DNA from 2 places in the Streptomyces sp. NPDC029216 genome. Region 2 is predicted to be linked to the other one. Evidence: riboswitches for the same ligand, from Rfam matches in the RefSeq annotation. Region 2 holds a riboswitch; the other holds the start of a gene.

Region 1 (4,401 bases), on a different contig from region 2:
GAAGAAGCGGTAGTACTTCGACTCGTCCGAGACCTGCTCGTAGAAGCTGACCAGCAGCCCCGCGTCCTCGGTGGTGATGGGACGGATCCGGGCGGTGCCGCCGTCGCGCAGCACGACGTCCGCTTCCCAGTGGGCCGGGTACGAGGGGTCCGACGCGGTGGTCATGGGGCCACCCTAAGGGGAAGATCCGGCCAGGCGGCGGGATACCACCGACAGGCCGGACGGCACACACCCCGGGAATGAGGCACCGTGGGGCAAATCAGTGCAAAGCTGAGGAGGGCCGAACGGCGGCGGGTTCGGGCCGGAGGTCGGTCCGAGCATTCCGGGCGACGTGAGAGACTGGTCTAGACAACCGCGAGAACCTGAAGGGCATCACCATGGCAGAGCGCCGCGTCAACGTCGGCTGGGCCGAGGGCCTGCACGCTCGTCCCGCCTCGATCTTCGTCCGCGCGACGACCGCTTCCGGCGTCCCCGTGACCATCGCGAAGGCGGGCGGCGACCCCGTCAACGCCGCCTCGATGCTGGCGGTCCTGGGCCTGGGCGCCCAGGGTGGCGAGGAGATCGTCCTCTCGTCCGAGGCCGAGGGGGCGGAGGTTGCCCTGGACCGCCTCGCGAAGCTGGTCGCGGAGGGCCTGGAGGAACTCCCCGAGACGGTCTGACCCCTTCTCGCCCGAAGCCGCGGCCCCACCACCCCGGGGACCGCGGCTTCGGCGTTCGCCGCGCCGCTTGACCGGGGCCCTGCCGCTGCCGCGCGGGCTGGAATTTCGCTGCGCGAAATCCAGCCCCGCCGGCGTTTTTTGAGGCGGGGGGGCCCAACGGTAGCTGGGAAGAGTCTGGGGCGGAGCCCCAGGAAACGGAGAAAGGGCGGGGCGGGGATAAAGGCCGGGCCACGGAATAGGGAAATTACCCGCCCCTTTTATATGCGCCCCGCGTTAATTCCGCCCACCCCCCGTGTTTACGGCACGTTGCAAAGTCCTCACCCGAGGCCGGTACACCCCCACCACCCGCTCCGCATGCAGCGCAGCCAGCGCACGGGCCCGTTCCGCGTCCCCCCGCGCCACCGCGTCCACCAGCGCCCCGTGCTCCGCCCAGGAGTCCGCCGGCCGGGCCGGCGTCCCCACCTCGTACATCCAGGCGATCTTGTGCCGGGTCTGCGTCAGCAGCGCGATCAGTCCCGGGCTGCCGGAGGCCTGGACGAGGGTCTCGTGGAACCAGCCCGCCAGCGCCCGCAGGTCCTCCCCCTGCGCCCGCCTGGCCCGCTCCTGGCCCAGCCGCACCAGCCCCCGCAGCACCTTCAGGTGCGCATCGGTCCGACGCCGCGCCGCGCGCGAGGCGGCGAGGGGCTCCAGCAGCATCCGCAGCTCCAGCAGATCGGCGGCCTCCTGCTCGCTCGGCTCCGCCACGCACGCCCCGGCGTGCCGCCGCGTGGTGACGAACCCCTCCGACTCCAGGGTGCGCAGCGCCTCGCGCACGGGCACGCGCGAGACCCCGTACCGGCGGGCGAGGACCTCCTCCGTCAACCGGCCACCGGGCTCGAAGACGCCGGAGACGATATCGTCGCGAATGGCTGTGCACACCGCGTGCGCCGGAATACGCAAGGCCGGACCTCCGCTGGGTTTCGTTCCGATCGACCGTCCTTCAACTCGACTCTATTGCAACACGCGAAGATTTCCGAGAAAGCCCGGAAATCCGAAACGGGGAAACACGCGGAACCGGCGAAACGAAGAAGGCCCCGGCTCGGGGAGCCGGGGCCTTCTTCGAGGAAAAACGGGGTCAGATGCCGACACCGTGCTGGCGCAGGTAGGCCAGGGGGTTGATGTCCGTGCCGTAGGTGGCGCCGGTGCGGGCCTCGAAGTGCAGGTGCGGGCCGCTGGAGTTGCCTGTGGAGCCCGACAGGCCGATCTGCTGGCCCGCGGTGACGGTCTCGCCGACCGAGACGCTCAGCGAGTTCAGGTGCCCGTACTGGGTGTAGGTGCCGTCGTTGTGGCGGATCACCACGTTGTTGCCGTAGGCGCCGCCCCAGCCGGCCTCGACGATCGTGCCCGCGCCCACCGCGTGGACGACGGTGCCCTCGTCGGCGTGGAAGTCGATGCCGGTGTGGCTGCCGGAGGACCACATGCCGCCGCCCGCGCCGTACTGGGTGCTGACGTAGGAGCCGGTGATCGGGGCCACGAAGGTGTTGAGGCGCTTGCGGGCCTCTTCCTGGGCGGCCTTCTCGGCGGCCTCGCGCTCGGCCTTCTCCTTGGCCTCGGCCATGCGCTTCGCCTCGGCGGCGCGCGTCTTCGCCTCGGCCTCGGCCTGCGCCTGGGCGGCGACGGCCTCGGCGGCGCTCTGCTGGGTCTCGGCCTGGACCTCGATGTCGTCCTGGAGACCGTCGGCGACGACGACGGCGTTCAGGGCGCCGGTGTCCTCCAGGGAGGGGCCGCCGTGGGAGTCGGCGGCGAAGGCCGGAGCTGCCAGGGTGCCGACCACGCCCGTGGTGGCGAGGGCGGCTATGCCGGCGTAGCCGGCGGTCTTGCGGCTCAGACGGCTGGAACCACGGTGCTTACCAGAACCGGCGGCACGACTGCCAAACGCCATGAAGGGGGTGATCCTTTCCTTCCCTCTCGCCTACCGGGTTAGCTGACGGGTTCGGAGCAGGAAGGTCTCCTACGGCCCCCCTCTGACGAGGCGGTCCGATTCACCCCAGGGACTGATGTGGGTCCCCGGCTCCCCAGGCTCGCGCCTGACGGGGACTCGGCGATCGCTGTCCGGTGCCGCGGGTGCGGCTGGCACAACTGACGGACAGCACGCCTGACGCTAGGCGGATCATCAGTCAATCGCCAAACAGACGAGCGGATTTGTTGCGTACGCCACACCGCATACCTGCAACCACACCACTAAACGGACAAAGGGGGCCCGGTGGACGCTCCACCGGGCCCCCGAAAGCAGGCCGTTCGCCGGTCAGTTGCCGACGACGGTGACGTCACCGATGCCGAGGGCCAGGACCGGCTCCTCGATCTGCGCGGCGTCGCCCACGAGGATCGTGACCAGCCGGTCCACCGGGAAGGCGCTCACGACCGCCGAAGTGGCCTCCGCCGTACCGGTTTCGGCCAGCCGCGCGTACAGCCGCGCCTGGTAGTCGTCCGGCAGCTCCTGCTCCACCTGGTCGGCGAGCGTCCCGGCGACCGAGGCGGCCGTCTCGAACTTCAGCGGGGCCACCCCCACCAGGTTCTGCACCGCCACGTCGCGCTCGGCGTCCGTCAGGCCCTCCGCGGCGAGGGTGCGCAGCACCTTCCACAGGTCCTCCAGCGCCGGACCGGTGTTGGGGGTGTCCACCGAGCCGCTGATGGCGAGCATCGAGGCGCCCTTGCCGTCGGCCGTGGAGCGCAGCACCTGCCCGAAGGCGCGCACGCCGTACGTGTAGCCCTTCTCCTCGCGCAGCACCTTGTCCAGGCGGGAGGTGAGGGTGCCGCCCAGGCAGTACGTGCCGAGCACCTGCGGGGCCCAGACGATGTCGTGCCGGTCCGGCCCGATCCGGCCGATCAGCAGCTGCGTCTGGACCGCGCCGGGCCGGTCCACGATGATCACGCGGCCCGTGTCGTCGGCCGTCACCGGCGGCACCGGCAGCGGCGCGGCCGTGTTGCCGGTCCAGGCGCCCAGGGTGTCGGCGAGGAGGGCGTCCAGGTCGATGCCGGTCAGGTCGCCGACGACCACCGCGGTGGCGGTGGAGGGGCGTACGTGGGCCTCGTAGAAGGCGCGTACGGCCGCCGAGTCGATCCGCGCGACCGTCTCCTCGGTGCCCTGGCGGGGGCGGGACATGCGCAGCGTGGCCGGGAACAGCTCCTTGGAGAGCTCCTTGGCGGCGCGGCGCTGCGGGTTGGCCTGCTCGTGCGGGATCTCGTCGAGCCGGTTGCGCACGAGCCGGGCGACCTCGCCGTCGTCGAAGGCGGGCGCGCGCAGCGCCTCGGCGAGCAGTCCGAGCGCCTTGGCCAGGCGGGAGGCCGGGACCTCCAGGGAGACGCGCAGGCCGGGGTGGTCGGCGTGGGCGTCGAGGGTGGCTCCGCAGCGCTCCAGCTCGGCCGCGAACTCCTCGGCGGAGCGCTTGTCGGTGCCCTCGGACAGGGCGCGGGCCATGATCGTGGCCACTCCGTCGAGGCCCTCGGGCTCGGCGTCCAGCGGGGCCGCGAGGTTGACCTCGACCGCGATGACCTGCTGGCCGGGGCGGTGGCAGCGCAGCAGGGTCAGGCCGTTGCCGAGGGTGGAGCGCTCGGGGGCGGGGAAGGCCCAGGGCTTGGCCTCGCCGGCCTGCGGCCGCGGGTGGAAGGTCATCGTGACGGCTGCGGTGTCGCTCACTGCTCCGCCCCCTCGTTCTCGTCGCTCTCGTCGTTCTCTTCGGCGTCGGCCAGCGGCTCGTAGACC
Region 2 (4,401 bases):
GTGTAGCCGGCCTGCTTGATGGCCTCGATGATGAGGTCGAGCGCGGCGCGGTTGGACTCCAGGTTCGGGGCGAAGCCGCCCTCGTCGCCGAGGCCGGTGGAGAGGCCCTTGGTGTGCAGGACCTTCTTGAGGGTGTGGTAGACCTCGGCACCCCAGCGCAGCGCCTCGGAGAAGGACTCCGCGCCGATCGGGGCGATCATGAACTCCTGGATGTCCACGTTGGAGTCGGCGTGCGACCCGCCGTTGAGGATGTTCATCATCGGAACGGGCAGCAGGTGCGCGTTCGGGCCGCCGAGGTAGCGGAAGAGCGGCAGGTCCGAGGCCTCGGACGCGGCGTGCGCGACGGCGAGGGAGACGCCGAGGATGGCGTTGGCGCCGAGCGAGCCCTTGTTGTCGGTGGCGTCGAGGTCGAACATGGCCTGGTCGATCAGGCGCTGCTCGGTGGCGTCGTAGCCGACGAGCTCCGGGCCGATCTGCTCGATGACCGCGAGGACGGCCTTCTCGACGCCCTTGCCCATGTAACGGTTGGGGTCACCGTCACGGAGCTCGATGGCCTCGAAGGCACCGGTGGAGGCGCCGGACGGAACGGCAGCACGGCCGGTGCTGCCGTCGTCGAGGCCCACCTCGACCTCGACCGTGGGGTTGCCTCGGGAGTCCAGGATTTCCCGGGCTACGACGACGTCGATGGACGGCACGAGCATCTCCTTCTGGGATGTGACGCTGGGTGTGCGGTGGCGTGGGGCCTGGGACGGCCTCGCCGACTAGAGCCTAACCGGCTCCGGGCGGTCGGCCAGCCGACCGCCCGGGTCCTGGGACGAAAAAGGGTCCGAATACCCGTCTTCCAGGACATAGAGCCCTGGAAAAGTCGGCCCGGACATGCCGAACGCCCGGCGCGCGGGGGTGCGCGCCGGGCGTCGATGCCACGGGCCGTGCCGGTGTTACGCGGGAATTCAGCTGAGCTTCAGCTTCTGGCCCGGGAAGATCAGGTCGGCGTCCTGGACGGTGTCCTTGTTCAGCTCGAACAGCTTCTCCCAGCCGCCCTTGACGCCGTTGGCCTCGGCGATGGTGCCGAGGGTGTCGCCCTCCTTGACCGTGTACGAGCCGTTGCCGGTCGCCGGGGTACCGGTCTTCGGCGCGGACGGCTTCGACGGGGCGGGCTTGGACGGGGTCCAGTTGCCCGAGCCGGAGCCGGTGCTCTTGGTCTCGGTGTCGGCCTTCGGGGTGGAGGGCTTCGCCGGGGCGGGCTTGGCCGGGGCCGGCTTGGTCTCCGGCTTCGGCTTGGCCGGGGTGGAGGTCGAGCCGCCGCCGTTGTAGGCGGAGTTGGACAGGCCGACGCCGCAGGACGGCCAGGCGCCCTTGCCCTGGCCCTTGAGGACCTTCTCGGCGATGGCTATCTGCTGGGACTTGCTGGCCTGGTTGGCCTGCGAGGCGTACGCCTTGCCGCCGTACGCGGCCCACGTGGAGGCGGAGAACTGGAGGCCGCCGTAGTAACCGTTGCCGGTGTTGATGGACCAGTTGCCACCGGACTCGCACGCGGCGACCTTGTCCCACTCGGACACGGTGGCGGCGCTGGCGGAGCCGGCGGCCATCAGCGGGGCGGCGACCGCGACACCGGCGACACCGGCGAGCGTGACGATGCGGACGGCCTTGGAGCCGCGGCGGTGCTTGCCCTTGCCGGAAAGCAGCATGGAGATTCTCCTCACCGACGCCTTCGAGGTGAGCTGTCGGGTTCGGGCGGATGAGTTGCCCGGCCGCGCTGTTGCGCGTCTTCACCCCTAGCCGGTACGTGGGCCGTCTCTCAACGGCCTTTCCCGGCGCCTACCTTGGTTCCCCCGCTCCTGCCAACGGCGCTTGCGCGACGACTGTTCCCCCCGGCCGCCGGCAGGATTCGGCGATGCGGTCGAAGGAGCCCGCGGTGACGGGCGACTCAGAAGGTAGACAGGTCCCTCCCCGATGTTCAACGTGTGATTTTGGGGAGAAACCGGCCTACTTGCGTTCCTCAAGAGCACGTTTGCGCAGGTCGGAGCGGGGTTTGCGGAAGTTCCGGAACGAGACACGCCAGTTGTCCGGAAGAGATGCATGTCTCACTTGCCGATAACGGACATTCAGCCTCTAATAGGGCGCCCGAACTACCCCTATTTCTTGGTTAGATCCAGGTTCTGGCCGGGCTTGATGAGGTCCGCGTTCGTACCGATGACCTGCTCGTTGGCCTTGTAGAGGGCGTCCCAGCCGCCCTTGACCCCGTTGGCGTCCGCGATGGCGGACAGGCTGTCGCCCGCCTTCACCGTGTAGGTGGGCTTCACGGCGGCGGCTGACGCCGCGCCAGGGGTTGTCTGCGCCTCCGCGGCCGCGGGGCCGCGGTGCTTCCCGTTGCCCTCGGTCGCGCCCGTGGCGGGAGTGGGCGAAGTGGAGGGCGTGGCACCGGGGGTGGCGGGGGCCGTCGGGTCGGCGGGGGCGGTCGGGGTGCCCGGTGCCACCGGGTTGGCCGGGTTGGCCGGGTTGGCCTGGTTGTTGGAGTTGCCCTGGTTGCCCTGACCGTTCTGGTTGCCCTGGTTGCCCTGGTTGCCCGGGTTCGACGGGGTGGTGGGCGGGACGGTGGGGCCGGTGGTCGGCGTGGGCGGCACGCTGTAGTCCGGGTCCGGCATGACGGGCAGTCCGCTGGAGGGCCCCAGCGGGAAGTTCGGCAGTCCGTTCGCGGCGCCCGGCGCCGGGGTCGGGGCCCCGAAGTCCGTGGAGGCCGGGCCGGAGCCCTGGACGGGCACGAAGTCGTCGGGCCGGGTCTGGACGGGGGCCGCGTCCCGCGGCTTGGCGTCGCCGGCGTCCACGTCGGCCTTCGGCCCCTGCTTGGACAGCCCGGCGGAGGCCGAGCACAGCGGCCACGCCTCGGGGCCCTGCGACGCCAGCACCCGCTCGGCGACCGCGATCTGCTGGGAGCGGCTCGCGAGGTCGGGGCGCTCGGCGTACTCCAGTCCGCCCGCGCTCTTCCACTGCTCCAGGGTGAACTGGAGTCCGCCGTAGGCTCCGCTGCCGAAGTTGGCACTCCACGTGCCGCCGCTCTCGCAGTCGGCGACCTTGTCCCACGTCGCGGTGTCGGCCGCGCTCGCGCTGGTGGCGGCGAGTAGCGGCAGGGCCAGCGCTGAGCCGGTGACTCCGGCGGTGACGACGATGGCGGGGACCTGACGGGGGCGTCTGTGGCGGCCGTTCCCGGGAAGCATGAGGCTGCACCTTTCGCATAACGGCGGGGTAACGGCAGAACCTAGCCGCCTTCGAACGGATGTCACAAGTTCGGCCGAGTACTGAATTCCGGTCAGTTCCGCGGCCCCGCCGGGCTTCGCCCGCGCCTCAGTCGTTCGGGACTGTGAAGCGGACGGGGAGGGTGCGCAGGCCCCGCATGATGAGTCCGCCGCGCCAGCGCAGGTCCGTTGGGGGAACGGCAAGTTCCAGATCCGGCAGACGCTTCAGCAAAGTCGCGAGCGCCGTCTGGCCCTCCAGCCGGGCGAGCGGGGCGCCGAGGCAGTAGTGGATCCCGTGGCCGTATCCGAGGTGCTGATTGTCACTCCGGGAGAGGTCGAGGGTGTCCGGGTCGGCGAAGCGCGCGGGGTCGCGGTCGGCCGCCGCGAGGACCACGAGCACGGGGTCGCCGACGGCGATGTCCTGCCCGCCCAGGGTCAGCGGCCGGGTGGCGAACCGCCAGGTGGCCAGCTCCACCGGACCGTCGTAGCGCAGCAGCTCCTCGATCCCGGTCTCCAGCAGTGCGCTCTCGCCCGCCGCGAGGGAGGCCTGGAGGCGGGCGCGCTGGCCGGGGTTCATGAAGAGGGAGTGGACGCCGTTGCCGATGAGGTTGACGGTGGTCTCGAATCCGGCGAACAGGAGGATGAAGGCCATGGCGGTCGCCTCGGCCTCCGTCAGGTGGTCTCCGTGGTCGCTCGCCCGGATCAGGTCGGAGATGAGGTCATTGCCCAGATCGTCCCGCTTGCGGTGGATCAGTTCCCCGAGATAGGTGCGCATCCGCTTCACCGAGCGGGCGACCCCGCCGCGCGGACCGCCGCCGTGGCGGATCATCATCCCGGCCCAGTCGCGGAAGTCGTCCTGGTCCTCGCGCGGTACGCCGAGCATCTCGCAAATGGCGTAGATGGGGAGCGGGAACGCGAACTCGTGGATGAGGTCCGCCTCCCCCTTGCCCGCGGCCCCGGCCTTTTCGACGATCTTGTCGATGAGGTGGTCGGTCAGTTCCTGCACGCGCGGGGTGAACTCGGCGACGCGGCGCGGGGTGAAGGCCTTCGACACCAGCCGGCGCAGCCGGGTGTGGTCCGGCGGGTCGATGTTGAGCAGGTGGGTCATCAGCTCCGCCTTGCGCTCCCCGGGGATCCCGGTCTTGCCCTTGGCGTGCGCCGGCTCGGC

What was found. A riboswitch is a leader RNA that binds a small molecule or an ion and turns the genes downstream of it on or off. The one in region 2 is predicted to bind cyclic di-AMP.
Positions count from the first base shown of each region.
Region 1: linked by a shared signal. The riboswitch ahead of AB0F18_RS07105 (M23 family metallopeptidase) and the one ahead of AB0F18_RS27965 (transglycosylase family protein) in region 2 are both predicted to bind cyclic di-AMP.

Region 1 covers NZ_JBEZWL010000011.1:76,842-81,242, reverse strand. The annotation lists gene AB0F18_RS07120 (GNAT family N-acetyltransferase) at 1-165, opposite strand, end outside; gene AB0F18_RS07115 (HPr family phosphocarrier protein) at 378-659, shown strand; gene AB0F18_RS07110 (GntR family transcriptional regulator) at 933-1,598, opposite strand; gene AB0F18_RS07105 (M23 family metallopeptidase) at 1,774-2,580, opposite strand; cyclic di-AMP (ydaO/yuaA leader) riboswitch at 2,593-2,752, opposite strand; gene AB0F18_RS07100 (pitrilysin family protein) at 2,944-4,311, opposite strand; gene AB0F18_RS07095 (pitrilysin family protein) at 4,332-4,401, opposite strand, start outside.
Region 2 covers NZ_JBEZWL010000099.1:17,566-21,966, reverse strand. The annotation lists gene eno (phosphopyruvate hydratase) at 1-701, opposite strand, end outside; gene AB0F18_RS27965 (transglycosylase family protein) at 951-1,688, opposite strand; cyclic di-AMP (ydaO/yuaA leader) riboswitch at 1,692-1,860, opposite strand; gene AB0F18_RS27960 (transglycosylase family protein) at 2,136-3,215, opposite strand; gene AB0F18_RS27955 (cytochrome P450) at 3,343-4,401, opposite strand, start outside.